One region of the Amycolatopsis sp. NPDC101161 genome, then DNA from elsewhere that is predicted to be linked to it. Evidence: riboswitches for the same ligand, from Rfam matches in the RefSeq annotation. Region 1 holds a riboswitch; each other region holds the start of a gene.
What was found. A riboswitch is a leader RNA that binds a small molecule or an ion and turns the genes downstream of it on or off. The one in region 1 is predicted to bind S-adenosylmethionine.

Region 1 (6,618 bases):
CCGCATGAGCGGCGAAGCCAACGCGCACCTCTGGGAAGTCGAAGCCCTCGTGGCCGAACCCGACTGGCAGCGCGTGCGCGAGCTGGCCACCGCCGCCCTCGCGGTGCTGCCCGACCACGATCGGTAAGCTCACCCGGTGGTTGAACTGCTGGGACCGGCCGAAATCCGCGGGCTGGCGGCCGAACTCGACGTGCGGCCGACCAAGAAGCTCGGGCAGAACTTCGTGCACGATCCCAACACCGTCCGGCGGATCGTCGAGCTCGCGGGCGTCGGCCAGGGCGACGTCGTCCTCGAGGTCGGGCCCGGGCTCGGTTCGCTGACCCTCGGGCTGCTCGCCACCGGCGCGCGGGTCGTCGCCGTCGAGATCGATCCCAAGCTCGCCGAGCGGCTGCCCAAGACCGTCGCCGAACGCGGCCCCGAAGCCGCGGACCGGCTGACCGTCGTCGGCGCCGATGCGCTGCGCGTCACGCGCGAGCAGCTGGGCGAGCCGACCGCGCTCGTCGCCAACCTGCCCTACAACGTCGCCGTTCCGGTCGTGCTGCACCTGCTCGCCGAGGTGCCCTCGCTCACCAAGGGCCTGGTCATGGTGCAGACCGAGGTCGCCGACCGGATGGCCGCCGGCCCCGGCAGCCGGATCTACGGCGTCCCCAGCGTCAAGCTCGCCTGGTACGGCCCCGCGCGCAAGGTCGCCGCCGTGCCGCGCTCGGTGTTCTGGCCGGTGCCGAACGTCGACTCGGCGCTCGTCGCCTTCGAGCGCGGTGACGCTCCGGCGTCGGACGACCGCGATCGGCTCTTCGGCCTCGTCGACGCCGCCTTCTCACAACGCAGGAAGACCCTCCGCGCCGCGCTCGCCGGCTGGGCGGGCTCCGCCGAGCGGGCCGGCGAGCTGCTCGCGGCCGCCGGGATCGACCCGAAGACCCGCGGGGAGCAGCTGGACGTGCAGGACTTCGCCCGGCTCGCCGCCGCGCGTTAGCAGGTCCACAGTGGAAGTCAACGTGGCGCGGTGAAAATACGCCTCTTGCCGTGCCATCTCGCGATTCGGACACCTCCAGTCGTGTGATCTGGGCCAACAGGCTTGCTTTCGCTCCTCGGGATCGGCTTTACTCGGAAGCGTCCATCCCGAGCGACTGAGAGACCTGGCTCGCCGAAGTCGCAGCAACCACCCTCCACAGGGCAGGTGCTACCGCCAGGACCGATGGAGGCCGTTTCCGATGAAGAGGGTAGCTCGCCCCCTGCTCCTGACCAGGCGTCGCGTTGTCGACGAAGGCCGCCGCTCCGTGACCGCATGTCGACGCTCCCACTGAGCTTGTCGTAGCCGGTCCACCTCTTCTTCACGCACCGTCCACACAGGACGGACTTTGCTTGCGGCCGGGTGCCGCGCACTGCGCGCACCCCGTTTTCTGGAGCCTTCGTGATCACCGTCGAAAACCTGTCCAAAACCTTTGCCACCAACGGAAACTCGGTCGTCGCCCTGCGGGACGTGAGCGTCGACGTCCAGGCCGGCTCGCTGTTCGGCGTGGTCGGCCCGGCCGGGTCCGGCAAGTCCGTCCTGGCCCGTTGCATCGCGCTGCAGGAGCGCCCCGACCGCGGCGTCGTCCGGCTCGACGGCCTCAACACCGGCACCCTCGACGGCCGCCGCCTGCGCGAGATCCGCCGTCAGCTGGGTGTTGTCTCGACCAAGCCGGAGCTGATCGCCGAGCGCACCATCGCCGGCAACATCGCTTCCCCGCTCGAGCAGCTCGGCGTCGACGGCCCGCAGCGCCGCAGCCGGGTCGGCTCGCTGCTCGACCTGGTCGGCCTGACGCAGCGCGCGACGCAGCGTCCGGGCGAGCTGTCGGAGGGTCAGCTCCGCCGCGTCGCGGTCGCCAAGGCCCTCGCGGCCGCGCCGGCCGTGCTCCTGGCCGACGACCCGACCGCCGGCATCGACCCGGAGGAGGCCGGCTCGGTGCTCACCGTGCTCGACCGCGCCCGCTCCGAGCTGGGCACCACCGTCGTCATCACGACGCCGGACGCCGGCGTGGTCCGCCGGGTCTGCGACGACGTCGCGGTGCTCGAAGACGGCACGGTCATCGAGCGCGGCACGGTGCTCGACCTGATCTCGAACCCGGCCAGCCGCACCGCGCAGGCGCTGCTGCCCGCCATCGAGACCACCCGCGCGCAGTCGGCGCGCTACGACCGCTCGGTCGACGTCGTGCTGGTCGGCTTCGCGTCGGTCGGCGCGCTGCTGCCCGAGGCGGCGGGCCGCTTCGACGTCGAGTTCGCCACCATCGGCGGCGGCCTGACCCGGATCGGCGACACCCCAGTCGGCCGCTTCCGCCTGGGCGTCCGCGGCGAGCGCGCCGACGCGGCCCTCGCGTGGGTCGCCGAGCGCGGCGGCCACGTGACGCACACCGCTCGCGGCCCGCAGGGCGTGGCTGCCTGATCCAAACGTCGAAGACGCCCCGATGCGCACGTCGCATCGGGGCGTTTTCGCGGGCACGTAGGCTGGTCGGGTGCTCGCCGTAGTTCCGCCCCCAGTCACCGTCCGGGTCCCGGCCAAGGTCAACCTGCACCTGGCGGTCGACGACCTGCGCGAAGACGGTTACCACGAGCTGGTGACCGTGTTCCAGGCCCTGTCGCTGACCGACGAAGTGACCGTCGCCGTCACCGAAGAGCCGGGGCTGGAGATCTACGGCGAGGGCGAGGGCACGGTCCCGACCGGCCCCGAAAACCTGGCGTGGCGCGCGGTCGAAGCGCTGTCCGCGCACGTCGGCCGCAGCGGCGACCCGAAGGTCCGGGTGGTGCTGCGCAAGGGCATCCCGGTCGCGGGCGGCATGGCGGGCGGCAGCGCGGACGCGGCGGCGACGCTCGTCGGGCTGGCGAGCCTGTGGAACCTCGACGTCACGCGCGACGAGCTCGCGGAGATCGCCGCGGGCCTGGGCAGCGACGTCCCGTTCGCGCTCTACGGCGGCACCGCGCTGGGCACCGGGCGCGGCGAGCGGCTCGTCCCGGTGCTGTCGCGGCACACCTTCCACTGGGTGCTCGCCTTCGACGAGCGCGGCCTCTCGACGCCGAAGGTGTTCGGCGAGCTCGACCGGCTGCGCGCGGACGGCAACCCGCCGCGGATCGGCTCGCACACCCCGGTCGTCGAGGCGCTGGCCTCGGGCGACCCGCGCCAGCTGGCGCTGCTGCTGGGCAACGACTTGCAGGCCGCGGCGGTCTCGCTGCGGCCGGGCCTGCGCCGCACGCTGCGCGCCGGCGTCAACGCGGGTGCGCTCGCCGGCACGGTCTCCGGTTCCGGCCCGACGTGCGCGTTCCTCTGCGAAGACGCGCAGTCGGCGGTCGAGGTCGCCGCCGAGCTGTCGGGAGCGGGGGTGTGCCGCACGGTCCGGGTGGCGCACGGCCCGGTGCCCGGCGCCCGCGTCGTCGGCGGCGACGACGCGAACCGGCCGACGCCGCCGCGGGTGCACGCCTGATCGTCCACTGTGGATTTCTACTTCTCGGAAAGGAACGGCTGAGCGGATGGCCAACCTGGTCAACCTGGAGGCGGTGAGCAAGTCCTACGGGGTTCGCCCGCTCCTGGACGGCGTGTCGCTGGGTGTCGCGGCCGGGCAGCGCATCGGCGTCGTCGGCCTCAACGGTGGCGGCAAGACCACCCTGCTGGAAGTCCTTTCCGGACTCGCCGAGCCGGATTCCGGGCGGGTGAGCCATGTCGGCGGCCTGCGGATGGCCGTCGTCACCCAGCGCACCGAGCTGCCGGCGGACAGCACGGTCGGCGACGTCGTCCTGGAACGCTACGGCGCCGAGCACGAGTGGGCGGCCGACGCCCGCGTCCGGTCCATTGTGGACGGACTCGGGATCACCGCGATCGGGCTGGGTACGCCGACCGCGAACCTCTCCGGCGGCGAGCGGCGCCGGGTGTCCCTGGCCGCCGCGCTGACCGGCGAGCTCGACCTGGTCGTGCTGGACGAGCCGACCAACCACCTGGACGTCGAAGGTGTCCGCTGGCTCGCCGACCACCTGCTCGCGCGCCGGATCGCCGTCGTGGTCGTCACGCACGACCGGTGGTTCCTCGACACGGTCGCGACGCTGACGTGGGAGGTCGCGAACGGCCGCGTCGAGCAGTACGAAGGCGGTTACGCGGACTGGATCTTCGCGCGCGCCGAGCGGGCGCGACTGGCCGCGACGGCCGAGGAGAAGCGGCAGAACCTGGCCCGCAAGGAGCTGGCGTGGCTGCGCCGCGGCCCGCAGGCGCGCTCGTCTAAGCCGCGCTACCGCATCGAGGCGGCCGAAGCGCTGATCGCCGACGTGCCGCCGCCGCGTGACTCCGTCGAGCTGCAGGCGTTCGCGAAGCGCCGGCTCGGCAAGACCGTGCTGGAGCTGGAGGACACGACGTACCAGGTGGGCGAGCGGACGCTGCTCGACCACGTCACCTGGCGGATCGGCCCGGGCGACCGGATCGGCCTGGTCGGGGTGAACGGCTCGGGCAAGACGTCGCTGCTGAAGCTGCTCGGCGGCGACGTCGAGGGCTCGACCGGCCGCCGGATCGAAGGCAAGACGGTGGCGCTCGCGCACCTGCGCCAGGAGCTCGACGACCTGCCGGGCGACCTGCGCGTGCTGCAGGCGATCGAGCAGGTGGCCGGGCGCGTGGTGTTCGGCAAGCAGGAGATGACGGCGTCGCAGCTGGGCGAGAAGCTCGGCTTCCCGCAGGCCCGCCAGTGGACCCCGGTCGGCGACCTGTCCGGCGGCGAGCGCCGCCGGCTGCAGCTGTGCCGGCTGCTGATGGCCGAGCCGAACGTCCTGCTGCTCGACGAGCCGACGAACGACCTGGACATCGACACGCTCCAGCAGCTGGAGGACCTCCTCGACGGCTGGCCGGGCACGATGGTCGTGGTCTCGCACGACCGCTACCTGGTGGAAAGGGTGTGCGACACGATCGTCGCCCTGTTCGGCGACGGCCGGATCACCCACTTGCCGGGCGGGATCGAGGAGTACCTGAACCGCCGCGCGGCCGCCCAGCCGGCCGCGGGCCCGGCGCCGTCCGCGGAGAAGGCCGAGGCGAAGAAGTCGGCGGCGGATCTGCGCGCGGCGCAGAAGGAGCTGAGCCGGCTGGAGCGCAAGCTGGACCAGCTGCACGCGAAGGAGGAGAAGCTCCACGCGTCGCTGCTGGAGGCGGCGACGGATCCGGCGAAGCTGATGGAGCTGAACGCGGAGCTGAAGGGCGTCCAGGGCGAGATCGAGGACGTCGAAGGCCGCTGGCTGGAGACGTCCGAGCTGCTGGAGTGACACATGTCGACCTGCTGACACGCGATGGTCAACGCCTGCCAGTAATGTCTGCCCCATGAGCAGGTTCGTGGACACGCTCGTCGCCACCGCGGCGGGGCGGGGTCAGCAGCGTGGCATGGTCACCGGGGAACCCAAGGAACCCGTCCGGCGGACGTGGGCCGAGGTGCACGAAGAAGCCCGGCGGATCGCCGGGGGGCTCGTCGCCGGTGGGTTCGAGCGGGGCACCGCGGTCGGCGTGCTCGCCGCCGCGCCCGTGTTGATCGCTCCCACCGTGCAGGCCGTCTGGCTGGCCGGGGGCAGCGTCACCATGCTGCACCAGCCCACCCCGCGCACCGATCTCGCCGAATGGGCCGAGGACACCGTGCGCGTCCTCGGGATGATCGGGTCGGACCTCGTGCTGCTCGGCGAGCCGTTCGACCAGCTCGCTCCCGTGCTCGAAGAAAAGGGCATCGGGTTCAAGCTCATCACGGACCTCACGAAGGCCGAGCCGCTGGCGGACGTCGTCGTCACCGATGAGAGCGAGACCGCGCTCCTGCAGCTGACCAGCGGGTCGACCGCCGACCCCAAGGCCGTGCGGATCACCTACGGGAACCTGTACTCCAACGTCAAAGCCATGGTCGACCGCGCGGAGTTCGACTTCGACGTCGACGTCATGGTCTCCTGGCTGCCGACCTTCCACGACATGGGCATGGTCGGCTTCCTGACCGTCCCGATGACCTTCGGCGTCGAGCTCGTCAAGATCACGCCCGTCGAGTTCCTCTCCGGGCCGTTGATCTGGCCGGAGCTGATCACCAAGTACGGCGGCACGACGACGGCCGCGCCGAACTTCGCCTACGCCATCGTCGGGCGCCGGATGGCCCGCGTCGACGACGACAGCGCCTACGACCTCTCGAAGCTGCGCATCGCCCTGAACGGCGCCGAGCCCATCGACGAGACCGCCGTCCAGACCTTTGTGGACGCCGGCGCGCGGTTCAAGATGCCCGCGGAATGCGTTTTCCCGGCCTACGGCATGGCGGAGGCGACGCTCGCCGTGTCGTTCGCGCCGCTGTTCACCGGGCTCACGCTCGACGTCGTCGAAGCCGACGCGCTGGAGGCCGACAACCGCGCGGTGCCCGTGCCCGAAGGGGACGCCCGGCGCGGCACCGACAGCGTCCGCTCGTTCGCGCTCCTCGGCCGTCCGCTGGACGGCCTGGAAGCGGAGATCGTCAACGAGGCGGGCGAGCGGGTCGGTGACCGCCAGGTCGGCGAGATCCGGCTGCGCGGCGAGGCCGTGACGCCCGGGTACCTGACCATGGAGGGCCCGGTCGCCACGCAGGACGACGAGGGCTGGCTGAACACCGGCGACCTCGGCTA
Region 2 (6,618 bases), on a different contig from region 1:
CGAGTGCTCCTGACCGGCGACGTCGAAGTGGCGGCCCAATCGGACTTGCTGGCCGACGTCGGTGATCTGAAAGCGGAGGTGTTGAAGGTGCCACACCACGGTTCGCGCTACTCGTTGCCGACTTTCCTCGCGGCGGTGGCGCCGAGGGTGGCGTTGGTCAGTGTGGGCGCGGGCAACACATACGGCCACCCCAGCAAGACCACAATGGACAGTCTGACGGCGTTGGGAGCCCTGGTGACCCGAACCGACGTGGACGGCGACACCGCGGTGGTCACCGGAACGGCGATAGTCCGCCGAGGCGAGCCACGAGCCCCGCCTCGCCGGTGAGCGGGTCACTTCACGGCGGGGTTCCGGCCGCTTTCGGCGGCCTGGCGGTCGCGTTCGAAGGTGATCCGGCGGCGAGCCCACTGTTGCCCGCCCTCGTCGGCCAGGGTCTCCACCCGTGCGACCAGCACCCGAACCGCGTCCGTGCCTTCGTACGGCGGTGCGGAATGGAGGAACAACGCGGCTTCACGCTCGATCGCGTAACCGATCTGGCTGTGCTCCACCCAGTTCTGGTGCATGCCGAAGGTGGTCCGGATCCCGGTCGCGACCAGGACGACGGCGCCGAGGGCGGCGATGACGACCGAGTCGAGGTGGGCGGCGGCGGCCACCGGGATCGCGGCGGAACCGGTGAGGGCGACGACTTCCACCACGCCGTACCTCAGCCGGTCTCGCCGGGCGCCCTTCTTGTACCACCGCCACTTCGCGACGACGGTCGTCGGCAAGGCCTGGCCGTCGCGTTCGGCGGTGACCATCCAGTGCTTGCCGAGATTCCGCATTTCCGAACCTCCTGGACCGAGCCGGCACGTGGGGTGCCGACCCTATCGGTCCGGGGAAACGCGAAAGGAGGTACTCGCCGGGGGAAGCCGCTCGGCTGCCCCCGGCGTGGACGTCAGTAGCCGAGCGCCTCGTTCACGGCCTCGGCGGACGCCGGCACGGTCGCCTTCGGGCCGATGTGGTTCTCGACCGCGTCGAGGGTCTTGAGGCCGTCGCCGGTGATCAGGAGGACCGTCTCGGCGTCCGGGTCGAGCTTGCCCGTCTCGACCAGCTTCTTCGCCGTCGCCACGGTGACCCCGCCGGCGGTCTCGGTGAAGATGCCCTCGGTGCGGGCCAGCAGCCGGATGCCTTCGACGACCTCTTCGTCGGTGACGTCCTCGATCGCGCCGCCGGTGCGGTTGACGATGTCGAGGACGTACGGGCCGTCGGCCGGGTTGCCGATCGCCAGCGAGCGGGCGATCGTGTCCGGCTTCACCGGCTGGACCACGTCCTGGCCGGCGCGGAACGCGGCCGACACCGGCGAGCAGCCGGTCGCCTGCGCGCCGAACACCTTGTACGGGCTGGCGTCCACGAGACCGAGCTGGCCCAGCTCGCGGAAACCCTTGTCCACCTTCGTCAGCTGCGAACCGGAGGCGATCGGCACGACGATCTGCGGCGGGATGCGCCAGCCGAGCTGCTCGGCGACCTCGTAGGCGAGCGTCTTCGAGCCTTCGGAGTAGTACGGCCGGACGTTCACGTTCACGAACGCCCACTTCGGGTGCTCACCGGCCAGCTCGGTGGCGAGGCGGTTGACGTCGTCGTAGTTGCCGTCGACGGCGATCAGGTCGCCGTCGTACACCGCGGTGGTGAGGATCTTGGCGCGCTCGAGGGTCTTGGGGATCAGCACGACCGACCGCCAGCCGGCGCGGGCCGCGGCGGCGGCCGTCGCGTTGGCCAGGTTGCCGGTCGACGGACACGCGAGCACCTCGAACCCGAACTCGCGGGCCGCGGCCAGCGCGACGGCGACGACGCGGTCCTTGAACGAGTGCGTCGGGTTGCCGGTGTCGTCCTTGACCCACACGCGCTTGAGGCCGAGTTCCTTGGCGAGGCGGTCGGCGCGGATCAGCCGGGTCGCGCCGGGCTCGGTGTTGGGGATCTCTTCGACGTTGGACGGAACCGGGAGGAGCTTCTTGTAGCGCCAGATGTTCTTGGGGCCGGCCTCGATGTCTTCGCGGCGGACGCGGCCGAAGTCGTAGGCGACCTCGAGCGGCGAGAAGTCCTCGGCGGAGACGAACTCCGGGGCGAGCGGCTGCCGGTGACCCTCTTCCTTCGACACCAGTTCGACGGCGGGACCGAGATCCGGGGTCTTCGTGGTGGAGGTCGTGCCGAGGGTTGCGGTCATCGCGAGGTTCCTTTCCTCATCTGCCCCGCCGAAGCGGGCCGGAATTGGCACCGTGGTCGTCAGCTACCCCGCGATCGCGGGATGACAGGCTGTACGCCGGTTGCCGGGGCTTCGTCGGGCCGTTCCCTCTGCCCCTCTGGATGAGCGGTATTCGGTTGTCGGTGCGCGCGAACGAGCGCGCCGCCTCGAGGACACCGTACGACATGGCGCTCACGCTGTGCCATGCCGGCCGCCCGACATCACCGGAGAGGGCGCACGACACCGCAAGTGAGAGGATCCTCGGGTGACCGCGCAAGCCACCGCCCCCGCCCCGCTGCACCTGGTGCTGGGCGAGGAAGAACTGCTGATCGAGCGGGCCGTCCGCGAGACGCTCGCCGCCGCCCGCGCGATCGACGCGACGGCCGAGCTGACCCGCGTCCGGGTGTCCGAACTCACAGCCCCCGAGCTGGCCGAACTCGTCAGCCCGTCGCTGTTCAGCGAGGGCCGCGTGATCGTCCTGGAGTCGGCGCAGGACATCTCGCAGGAGCTGGCCGACGCCGTCGCGTCGTACCTGAAGGACCCCGCGGACGGCATCGTGCTGGTCGTCGTGCACACCGGCGGCGGCCGCAGCAAGGCGGGCAAGTCGCTCCCCGCGGCGCTGAAGAAGGCCGGCGCCGAGGTCACGGAGTGCCCGAAGCTGACCAAGCCGGCCGAGCGCGAGCAGTTCGTGCGGCACGAGATCCGCCGCGCGGGCGGCAAGATCGACCCGGCGGGGGTCGCCGCGTTGATCGACGCGGTGGGCTCCGACCTGCGAGAACTCTCGTCGGCGGCGAGCCAGCTGGTGGCGGACACGGGCGGCACGGTCGACGCCGACGCGGTCCGCCGCTACCACCGTGGCCGCGCCGACGTGACGGGCTTCGCGGTCGCGGAGAAGGCGGTGAGCGGCGACCGCTCGGCGGCGCTGGAGTCGCTGCGCTGGGCGATGCAGCTGGGCGTTCCGCACGTCCTGGTGGCGGACGCCCTGGCCGACGCGGTCCGCACGATCGCCCGGGTCTCGGGCGCGGGCCGCGGCAACCCGAACCAGATGGCCGGCGAGCTGGGCATGCCGCCGTGGAAGATCCGCAAGGCCCAGGGGCAGTCGCGGGGCTGGAACCAGGACGGCCTCGCCACGGCGATGCGCGTGGTGGCGAGGCTGAACGCCGAGGTCAAGGGCGTGGCGGCGGACCCGGGTTACGCACTGGAGCGAGCAGTCCTGGAGGTGGCGGCCGCCAAGGGCGACCGCTGACCCCGGGGCAGGTGGAGCGGCGGCCGGCGGCGGTGACCTGAGCCGCGGCGAGGGCGGCCGCCACGAGAGCCTGCGCGCGGCCGCTGCGGCTTCCGCGGCACCGGCTGGATTCGCGCTCAACGCCGCGGCGGGCGGACCACCCGCCGCCAGTGGCGCGTTCACCAGCACTCCCTCGCGGCCGAGCGAAGGCACCCCGGACACGAAGAAGGCCCCGGCCGAAGCCGGGGCCTTCTCGGAAATCAACCAGCTCAGAGCGCGTTGACGCGCTTGGCCAGCGCCGACTTCTTGTTGGCGGCCTGGTTGGCGTGGATGACGCCCTTCGAGACGGCCTTGTCCAGCTTCTGGGCGGCGTCGCGCTGCAGCTCGACGGCCTTGGCCTTGTCGCCGGCCTCCGCGGCTTCGCGGACCTTGCGGATCGCGGTCTTCACCGAGGACCGGATCGCCTGGTTGCGCTGACGCGCCTTCTCGTTCGTCGTGATGCGCTTGATCTGCGACTTGATGTTGGCCATAGGGCAACTCCTGTTTCACTCGGTGAGATCGCCGCCGCGCTGAAGTGGCCCCACTCGAGGAGCGGGTTTCCTCCATGACGGAATGCCGCACGGGCAGCGAGCGACCACTCTAACAGCCGGGCCGCGGGCGTCCGGAGCCGGGAGTACGGTGGGTGACGGCAGTGCCTAGGGTTCCGTCGCCGGTCCGCCGCACCCGCTCGACACAACCAGGACCGGTGGGCCTGGTCCGAGCGGCACCATCGGCGGGCCCGGACGGCCGGTCGTTCATCTGACGGGGCAAAAGCCTGGAGGACCCGGTTTTCGCGCGCGCGAAAACCCGTAAGGGGTCCCGTGAACACCACCGCTTTGTCCCTCGTCCTCGTCGCCGCCGTCGTGCACGCGGCCTGGAACCTCGCCGCCAAGCGGATCTCCTCCGGTGGCACCCAGTTCGTCTGGCTCTACTACACCGTCGGCGCCGTCGTGCTGCTGCCGATCACCGTCGTGCAGCTCGTCGTCGAAGCCGACCGTCCACAGTGGAGCTGGCTGCTCGCCGCGGTCGTCACGTCCCTGCTGCACATCGCCTACGGCATCGTCCTGCAGCGCGGGTACCGCGTCGGAGACCTGTCCGTCGTCTACCCGGTCGCGCGGGGCACCGGCCCGCTGCTGTCGGTGCTGGCCGCCGTCCTGGTGCTCGGCGAACGGCCCGGGTGGCTCGGCCTGCTCGGCGCGTTCCTGGTCGTGGCCGGCGTGCTGGTGATCAGCACCGGCCGCAAGGCGGAAGACCCCCAAGCGGTGAAGGCCGGGATCTTCTACGGCCTGCTGACCGGCGCCGTCATTGCCGGCTACACCCTCTGGGACGCGCACTCGGTGACCGGCCTCCGCGTGCCCCCGGTCGTCTACTTCGGCCTCGGCTCGATCCTGCAGAGCCTGATGCTCGTGCCCGGCGCCCTGGCCGGGCGCGCCGAGGTCGGCCGCGTCTGGCGCGTGCACCGCCGGGAGGTGCTGCTCGTCGGGCTGCTGTCGCCGGTCGCCTACATCCTCGTGCTGTTCGCCCTCACGATGGCGCCGGTCAGCCTGGTCGCGCCGGCGCGCGAGCTGAGCATCGTGCTCGGCGGCGTCGCCGCGTGGCTGGTGCTGGGCGAGCGCGACGCCGTCCGGCGGCTCGCCGGGTCGGTGATCGTGCTCTCCGGCATCGCCGCGATTGCGGCCGCCTGAGCGCGTCCGGTAGGGATGGTCGGATGGAAGTCCTGAAGAGCAGGCTGATCGTCCGCCCTCGTGACGTCGACGCGACGACGGCGTTCTACCGCGACACCCTCGGCCTGGCCGTGGAGCGCGAGTTCCCCGGCGGCACCGTGTTCTTCCTCGGCCACGGCTCCCTGGAGGTCTCCGGCCGGGGCGAGACGGGGTCGTCGCCCGACCTGGTGCTCTGGCTGCAGGTCCGGGACCTCGCCGGCACGCTGGCCGGCCTGAAGGAGAGAGGCCTGGAACCGGTGCGGGACGCCCGGCGCGAGCCCTGGGGCCTCGACGAGGCCTGGATCGCCGACCCGGACGGCACGCGCATCGTGCTGGTCGAGGTGCCCGCGGGCCACCCGATCCGCAAGGACACCCGCTAGGCGGGTTTGACGGCCCGCAGCTGCGCGGCGAGCGCGGCGAAACCGGGCGGGTCCCACGTCCAGGTCTGCAGGTCGGCGAAGCCCGCTTCGGCGGCTTCGTCGGCCAGGACGTGCCTGCTCACGGGCAGCCACTTCTCGTGCGCGGACAGCAGCAGCCGCCCGCCGGGGCGCAGCACCCGCAGCAGCTCGGCGAACCCGGCCGCGCGGTCGTCCCACAGCATGACGTTGTTCACGCTCAGCACGACGTCGACGGACGCGTCGGGCTCGCCGGTGTGCGCCGCCGACCCTTCGCGCAGCTCCACGCGGTCGCCGCAGCGTTCCTGGCAGAGCCCGAGCATCTCGGGGGAGGGGTCGACGCCGATGGCGCGGCCGGCCAGCCGCGCGGCGGCGTCCAGGCCGACGCCGGGCCCGGGCCCGACGACCAGGACGGTCTCGTCCGGCTCGATCCGGGCCAGGTCGACGACGCGCTGTTCGGTGGCGGCGTTGCCGCGGGCCATGACCCAGCCGCCGAGGCGGCCGAGCGCGCCGGAGGGGTGACCGAACGTCCGGTCGAGGACGCGGGCGAAGCCGCTGGTCTCCGGCTGGGGAGGGGGTGCCGGCTGGTGCGGAGTGCTCATACTTCGAGGGCACCACGGATCGAAAGAGCCCGCATCGGGGATGACCCCCACTGGCACCCGGAGGGGCATGGGAGCATAGAGGTGGCCATCCCCGACTTTCCGAGGACTCATTCGAGTGACAGCGCTCAACAAGTTCGCCGACACCACCTTCACGCCTCCGGAGCTCATCCGGAACTTCTGCATCATCGCGCACATCGACCACGGCAAGTCCACCCTGGCCGACCGCATGCTGCAGCTCACCGGCGTCGTGGAAGAGCGGGCCATGCGCGCTCAGTACCTCGACCGGATGGACATCGAACGCGAGCGCGGGATCACGATCAAGGCGCAGAACGTCCGGCTGCCCTGGAAGGTCGACGGCCAGGACCACGTCCTGCACATGATCGACACCCCCGGCCACGTCGACTTCACCTACGAGGTGTCCCGGGCGCTGGAGGCG
Region 3 (6,618 bases), on a different contig from region 1:
AGGACCTGTCCGAGAACAACCCGGACGCGGCGGGCCGGCTGACCGACGCCGCGCCGGCGGCCGCGGTGGCGCTGCGGGACGCGCGGAACACGCTGAACCCGTCGTCGCTGAAGGCGAAGCTGACCGTCCTGCAGCCGACTCCGGCCGGGGCCAAGCAGACCAGCGGGACGTTCAGCGTCTCGTGGGCGCTGAAGCCGGGGAAGGTCTGGACCTACGACGTGCCGTTCGAGCTCGCCCAGACCGGTGGGAAGTGGCTCGTGCACTGGGCACCGTCGCTGCTGCACCCGAAGCTGGAAGCGGGGCAGCGGCTGGTGGTCAGCACGGCGGTGCAGGACACGACGGCCGTCGCCGACCGCGACGGCAAGCCGCTGGTGGTCAGCGGGTCCGGCGGCCTGCGCGCGGTCGACGGCGACCCGGCGCCGCTGTTGCGTTCGGCGCTCACCGGGCAGGTGACGGCGGCGAGCGGGGGCGGCTTCGCCGTCGAACGCGTCGACACCAGCGGGAAGAGTGTCGAGACGCTGTTCGGGAAGGCCGACGGCGACGCGAAGACGCTGACGTCGAGCCTGAGCCTGACCGCGCAGAAGTCCGCGCAGGCCGCGGTGGACGGCTACCAGGGCTCGGCCATGATGGTCGCCCTCGACACGGGTTCGGGCGACATCCTCGCCGTCGCGCAGAACGCGGCCGCGGGGAACGCCCCGAAGGCGCTGCACGGCCTGTACGAGCCGGGTTCGTCGTTCAAGATCGCGACGTCGGTCGCGGCGGTCCAGCAGAGCGGGCTCAACGCGGGCTCGCCGGTCGACTGCCCCGGCGTCGCGACGATCGGCACGCGGACGGTCAAGAACGAGGGCTTCGAGCTGGGCGCGACGAACCTGCAGACGGCGTTCGCGCGCTCGTGCAACACGACGTTCGGGCAGCTGGCGCTGGACCTCCCGGCCGACGGGCTGGTGAAGGCCGCGAACGAGCTGGGCCTCAACGCCGACTACGAGATCCCGGGGATCGACACCGAGCTGGGCAAGGTCGAGCCGGCGGCGAGCAAGGACGAGCAGGTCGAGGACGGGTTCGGCCAGGGCCGGATCCAGGCGAGCTGCCTCGGCGGCGCGCTGATGGCGGCCACGGTCGCGGCCGGCAAGGCCATCACACCGCGGCTGTGGCACGACCTCGACACGAAGGTCGTCAAGGGCTATTCGCCGCCGCCCGCGGCGGTGCTCGGCCAGGTGCGGAAGATGATGCGGGCCGTGGTGACCGGCGGGACCGGCCGCGGCGCGGCGGGAGCGGGCGAGGTCTTCGGCAAGACCGGCACCGCCCAGTTCGGCGACGGCTCGAACGCCACGGGCTGGTTCGTCGGGTACCGCGGGAACGTGGCGTTCGCGGTGCTCCTGGAGAGCTCCAACGACTCGGGCCCGGCGGTCACCCTGGCCGCGAAGTTCCTGAAGGGGATCTGACGCTTCGGCCGCGGCCGAACAGCGCGGGTCGTAGCGTGGGGGCATGGAGACGATCGCCCTCGCCGAGGTCGCCGCGGTGCTCGCCGACCCGAGCCGGGCCACCATGTGCCTCGCCCTGCTCGACGGGCGGGCCTGGACCGTCGGCGAGCTGGCCAAGGCGGCCGGGATCGCGCTCTCCACGGCCAGCGAACACGTCACCCGGCTGGTCGACGCCGGGTTCGTCGTCCGGGTCAAGCAGGGCCGCGCGAGCTACGTCCGGATCGCCGACCCGCGCGTCGCCGAGCTGATCGAGCACCTGGCCCAGCACGCCGTGACATCCGGGGCGCTGCCCCGGGCCGGGGGCTCCGCCACCCGGAGCCCCCTAAAAACTGTCGGGCACCGGCCGGTAACGGGGCTGAAGTCGTCGCTGCGGGTGAAGCGGCTCGGCTTCGCGCGCACCTGCTACGACCACCTCGCGGGCGTGCTCGGCGTCGCCGTGCGCGACGGCATGCTCGCCACCGGCCTCGTCGACACCGCCGACGGCCTGACGCTGACCGGCCGCGGCCGCGAGGTGCTGGCCGGGCTCGGCGTGCCGGTCGCCGCCGGGCGCCGGCCGCTGCTGCGCGACTGTCTGGATTGGACGGAACGCCGCGACCACCTCGCCGGCGCACTGCCCGCGGCGCTGCTCGACCGGGCGGTCGAGGCCGGCTGGGTCGGCCAGGACGGCCACCGCGCCGTGAAGGTGCACCCGAGCGCCGCCGAGCCGTTCGCTGCGCTGGGCGTCGATCTCGCGGCGCTGGATGGGCCTTAACACACCGGGTGTCCGACTCGGGCCGGCGGTACACGAACGAGTTAACCCTCCCGCTTCACTATTCTGAGTGCCCACGGCACTCGGAGGGAGGCGGCATGGACCAGCTCCCCGTGCTGCTCGGCGTCGGCGGCGTCGTGCTGCTCGCGTCCGTGCTCGCCGTGCGCGTCTCCATCCGGCTCGGCCTGCCGTCGCTGCTGCTGTACCTCGGGATCGGCGTGGTGCTCGGCGAAGCCGGCTTCGGCATCCGGTTCGACAACCCCGAGCTGACCCAGTCGCTCGGCCTCGCCGCGCTCGTCATGATCCTCGCCGAAGGCGGGTTGACGACGCGCTGGTCGGCCGTGAAACCCGCGCTGGGCCTGGGAATCGCACTGTCCACAGTGGCCGTCGTGGTGAGCGTCGCGGTCACCGGCGCGGCGCTGCACTTCCTGCTCGGCCTCGACTGGCGGTTCGCCCTGCTGTGGGGCGCGGTGCTCGCTTCGACCGACGCGGCGGCGGTGTTCTCGGTGCTGCGCACGGCCGGGATCGGCAAACGCCTGGTCGGGGCACTGGAGCTGGAGTCGGGCGTCAACGACGCACCGGCGTACATCGCGGTCGTCGTGCTGGCCGAAGGCACCACTGTGGACTGGACGCTGCCGCTGCTGGTCGTCTACGAGCTGGGCGCGGGCCTGGCGATCGGGCTCGCCTTCGGCTGGCTCGGCGGGATCGCGCTGCGCCGGGCCGCGCTGCCGGCGACCGGGCTCTACCCGCTCGCGACGATCGCGGTCTGCGTGGTCGCGTACTCGTCCGGCCAGCTGGCGCACGCGTCCGGGCTGCTCGCCACGTACGTCGCCGCGCTGGTGCTGGGCAACGCGCGGCTGCCGCACCGGTCGGACACGCTGTCGTTCGCCGAGGGGCTCGGCTGGCTGGCGCAGATCGGGCTGTTCGTGCTGCTCGGGCTGTTCGCGTCGCCGAGCCGGCTGCTCGAGACGCTGGTCCCGGGCCTGGTCGCCGGCGCCGTCGTGCTGCTGCTGGCCCGGCCGATCTCGGTGGTGCTCTCGGTGCTGCCGTTCCGGCTGCCGTGGCGGGAACAGGCGTTCCTGTCGTGGGCCGGCCTGCGCGGCGCGGTGCCGATCGTGCTGGCGATGATCCCGCTGTCACGAGGGTTGCCGGGCGCGCAACGGCTGGTCGACGCGGTGTTCGTGCTGGTCATCGTGCTGACGCTGGTCCAGGGGGCGACGCTCGGGCCGCTGGGCCGCAAGCTGGGGCTGGCGACGAAGTCCGAGCCGCACGAGGTCGAGGTCGACTCCGCACCGCTGGACGAGCTGGGCGCGGAGCTGCTGCAGGTCCGCATCCAGCGCGGGTCGAAGCTGCACGGCGTGTACTTGTCGGAGCTGAGGCTGCCGACGGGGGCGACGGTCAGCCTGGTCGTCCGCGAGGGCGCGGGTTTCACGCCCCAGAAGACGAGCCGGCTGCAGGAGAACGACCAGCTGCTGGTGGTGACGACCACGGTGGTCCGCGACGCGGTCGAGCGCCGGCTGCGAGCGGTGGACCGGGCGGGCCGGCTGGCCAGGTGGCGGGGCGAGTCGGGGCGCTAACCCGTTCGTGGTCGTGGCCGCGCTGTGACCGATCGGACGAATCCGTCGCTGGATGCGAGCTGCCGTTGGGGTGAGGCGGTGCTCGGGCCGCGCGACGCGGTCGGCAAGGCAGCGAGCTGGGCCGTTGGGAGCGAGTCGGCGCTGTTGGCTGTGGCTGCCCAGCCCAGCCAGCCCAGCCCAGCCGCATGATCTGGCCCGCCAAGCGCGCCAGCCCGCCCCCTCCCGCGCGGCCCCCTGAACCGCGCTTTGTCCGGTCCCTGTCCACTCTCCCCGCCGACCTGGTGATCTTTTCCCGCAAGGGTGATCTTCCCCGTCCGGAATCTTCCCAATGATCCAACCTTTGGCCTACTCTCCGCCCGATCCGGTTAGTTCGAATGGGTGAGCGTTAAGCCAAAGGAGTACGCACGGTGACAAAACTGCACACTCGCCGGACGGTCCTCGCCGTCGCGATGACCGCGGCCCTCGGCCTGCTCGGCGCGCCGGCCGCGATCGCCGAAGTGGCTCCCTTCCCGGCTCTCGCCCTGCCGTTCAAGGCCGGTCAGCAGGTCTACTCCGCGGGCATCCACTCCGACGACGGCAGCACCGGCGTCAAGAACGCGATCGACTTCAGTCCGGCCGACCGGACCGTGCGCGCCCCTCTGGCCGGGACCGTCCACCTGCAGCACTGCGCCGGCGGCGACTGGGTCACCATCGACCACGCCGGCGGCTGGCGGACCGGGTACTACCACATGGAAGGCATCAAGGTCACCGACGGTGAGCACGTCGAGGCCGGGGCCGTCCTCGGGTCGACCGGGAACGCGCTCCCGTGCGGTGGCAGCAGCACCGGCGCCCACGTGCACTTCACGCTCTGGACCGTGCCCGAGGCCGCGAACTGGGACGGCAAGTCCTTCGCGGAGGTCTCGACGGCCGTCGCCCAGGCCGATGGCGAACCCGTCGACGGCAAGACCATCGGCGGCTGGCGCTTCACCGCGGGAGCCGAGCAGTACACCGGCACCGCGACGCACCTCGCGGACAACGCCGTGACGCAGCTCCCCGGACGCTTCCGCGCCAAGCTCTGAGGCCTCACGGTGTGTGAGCGGCGTCTCAGAATGTGAGGCGGGGGTTGGCCGCCGGCCGCGTTCTCGGTTACCTTCGGGCTCAGGTCATGAGTGCCAGCGCGAAGCCCCGGCTTGCTGGCCGGCAACCCTCCTACCGCGGTGGGGTGCCCCGGGTGAAGACCGGGCCGGTCGCGCCGTGCGACGGGCAAGCGCGGGCCCCTCGCCGGGGTCCCCCGGACCGCCGAGGAGGCACCGATGACTCTCGCCATCGACCGCACCAGCACGACCACCCTGGCTGCCGTCACCGCGAAAACCGTTGTCACGCAAGACATCCCGACCGTCGCGGGGGCCGCCCTGCGCGTCCCGCTCGTCACCGGCGAGGCAATCGGCTACGCCAACCTCGACCACGCCGCGAGCGCCCCCTGTCTCGACGCCGTCCGCGCGAAGGTCGACGAATTCCTGCCCTGGTACGCCAGCGTCCACCGCGGTGCCGGCTTCGCCTCCCAGGTCTCCACCAAGCTCTACGAACGCACCCGCGACGTCCTGCGCCGCTTCGTCGACGCCCGCCGGACCGACACCGTCGTGTTCACCCGCAACACCACCGACTCCTTCAACCTGCTCGCCCGCAGCCTGCCGCGGCACACGACGGTGGTCGTCTTCGACACCGAGCACCACGCCGCGCTGCTGCCGTGGCAGGGCCCGAACGTCCGGCGGATCCCGACCCCGCGCACCCGCCTCGCGGCAGTGTCCGCTGTGGACGAAGCCCTCGCGGATGCACCGCAGGGACCGCGATTGGTCGTCGTCACCGGAGCGTCCAATGTGACCGGTGAGCTGCTCCCCGTCGCCGAAATCGCCGCCGTGGCGCGCAGGCACGGCGCGCGCATCGCGCTCGACGCCGCCCAGCTCGCCCCGCACCGCCGGATCTCGATCAAGGACCTGGACGTCGACTACGTCGCGCTGTCCGGCCACAAGCTCTACGCGCCATTCGGTGCGGGCGCCCTGATCGGGCGCGCCGACTGGCTGCGCGCCGCCCGGCCGTACCTCGCCGGCGGCGGCGCGACCAAGCTCGTCACCGAGGACGCCGTCGTCTGGAACACCGGGCCCGAGCGCCACGAAGCCGGCTCGCCCAACACCGTCGGCGTCTACGCGCTCGGCGTCGCGTGCGAAACCCTCGGCGAAAACTGGGCCGCGATCGAAAACCACGAGCAGACCCTGCTCGCCCGGCTGCGCAAGGGACTCGAAGGCATCCCGGGCTGCGCCGAGCTGCGGCTGTTCGCCGCGCCGGTCGACCGCGTCGGCACGGTCAGCTTCGTCGTCGACGGCTTCGACCCGGGCTGGGTCGCCGCGGTGCTGTCGGCGGAGTACGGCATCGGCGTCCGCGACGGCGCCTTCTGCGCCCACATCGCCGCCAAGCGCCTGATCGGCGTCACCGGCGGCACCGGGCAGCAGGCCATCCGCGTCAGCCTCGGCCTCGGCAGCACCGAGGAGCACGTCGACCGCGTGGTGCGGGCGCTGCGCCAGATCGTCGCGCGCGGGGCCCGCTGGGAGTACGCGAAGGTGGACGGCCGCTGGGCCCCGGTCGGCGACCCGCGTGAGCTGCCGCCGTTCTGCTGAGCGCTAGCCTGGCCCGATGGGGAGAGAGCGGCGGTTCTGGTTTCCGTTGGCCCTGCTCGGGCTGACGCAGATCGGCATGGTGGCGCTGCAGCTGCTGTCGCGCCGCAGCCCGGCCGAAGACCAGTCCGCGAACCTCCTCCTCAGGCCGGCGGCCCCGCCCG

Region 2: linked by a shared signal. The riboswitch ahead of thrC (threonine synthase) and the one ahead of ACIRSS_RS15490 (methionine ABC transporter ATP-binding protein) in region 1 are both predicted to bind S-adenosylmethionine.
Region 3: linked by a shared signal. The riboswitch ahead of ACIRSS_RS41730 (aminotransferase class V-fold PLP-dependent enzyme) and the one ahead of ACIRSS_RS15490 (methionine ABC transporter ATP-binding protein) in region 1 are both predicted to bind S-adenosylmethionine.

The regions. Positions count from the first base shown of each region.
Region 1 is NZ_JBIWPI010000002.1:912,604-919,221, reverse strand. Features, by position in the region: gene ACIRSS_RS15500 (hypothetical protein) at 1-127, shown strand, start outside; gene rsmA (16S rRNA (adenine(1518)-N(6)/adenine(1519)-N(6))-dimethyltransferase RsmA) at 137-973, shown strand; SAM riboswitch class I at 1,112-1,202, shown strand; gene ACIRSS_RS15490 (methionine ABC transporter ATP-binding protein) at 1,412-2,422, shown strand; gene ACIRSS_RS15485 (4-(cytidine 5'-diphospho)-2-C-methyl-D-erythritol kinase) at 2,493-3,455, shown strand; gene ACIRSS_RS15480 (ABC-F family ATP-binding cassette domain-containing protein) at 3,502-5,265, shown strand; gene ACIRSS_RS15475 (fatty acyl-AMP ligase) at 5,321-6,618, shown strand, end outside.
Region 2 is NZ_JBIWPI010000006.1:284,281-290,898, forward strand. Features, by position in the region: gene ACIRSS_RS39805 (ComEC/Rec2 family competence protein) at 1-327, shown strand, start outside; gene ACIRSS_RS39810 (DUF4231 domain-containing protein) at 333-821, opposite strand; gene thrC (threonine synthase) at 935-2,200, opposite strand; SAM riboswitch class I at 2,214-2,347, opposite strand; gene holA (DNA polymerase III subunit delta) at 2,484-3,464, shown strand; gene rpsT (30S ribosomal protein S20) at 3,713-3,973, opposite strand; gene ACIRSS_RS39830 (DMT family transporter) at 4,304-5,167, shown strand; gene ACIRSS_RS39835 (VOC family protein) at 5,191-5,565, shown strand; gene ACIRSS_RS39840 (class I SAM-dependent methyltransferase) at 5,562-6,182, opposite strand; gene lepA (translation elongation factor 4) at 6,298-6,618, shown strand, end outside.
Region 3 is NZ_JBIWPI010000006.1:750,565-757,182, forward strand. Features, by position in the region: gene ACIRSS_RS41710 (penicillin-binding transpeptidase domain-containing protein) at 1-1,442, shown strand, start outside; gene ACIRSS_RS41715 (ArsR/SmtB family transcription factor) at 1,486-2,232, shown strand; gene ACIRSS_RS41720 (potassium/proton antiporter) at 2,328-3,806, shown strand; gene ACIRSS_RS41725 (M23 family metallopeptidase) at 4,214-4,864, shown strand; SAM riboswitch class IV at 4,947-5,061, shown strand; gene ACIRSS_RS41730 (aminotransferase class V-fold PLP-dependent enzyme) at 5,099-6,457, shown strand; gene ACIRSS_RS41735 (hypothetical protein) at 6,474-6,618, shown strand, end outside.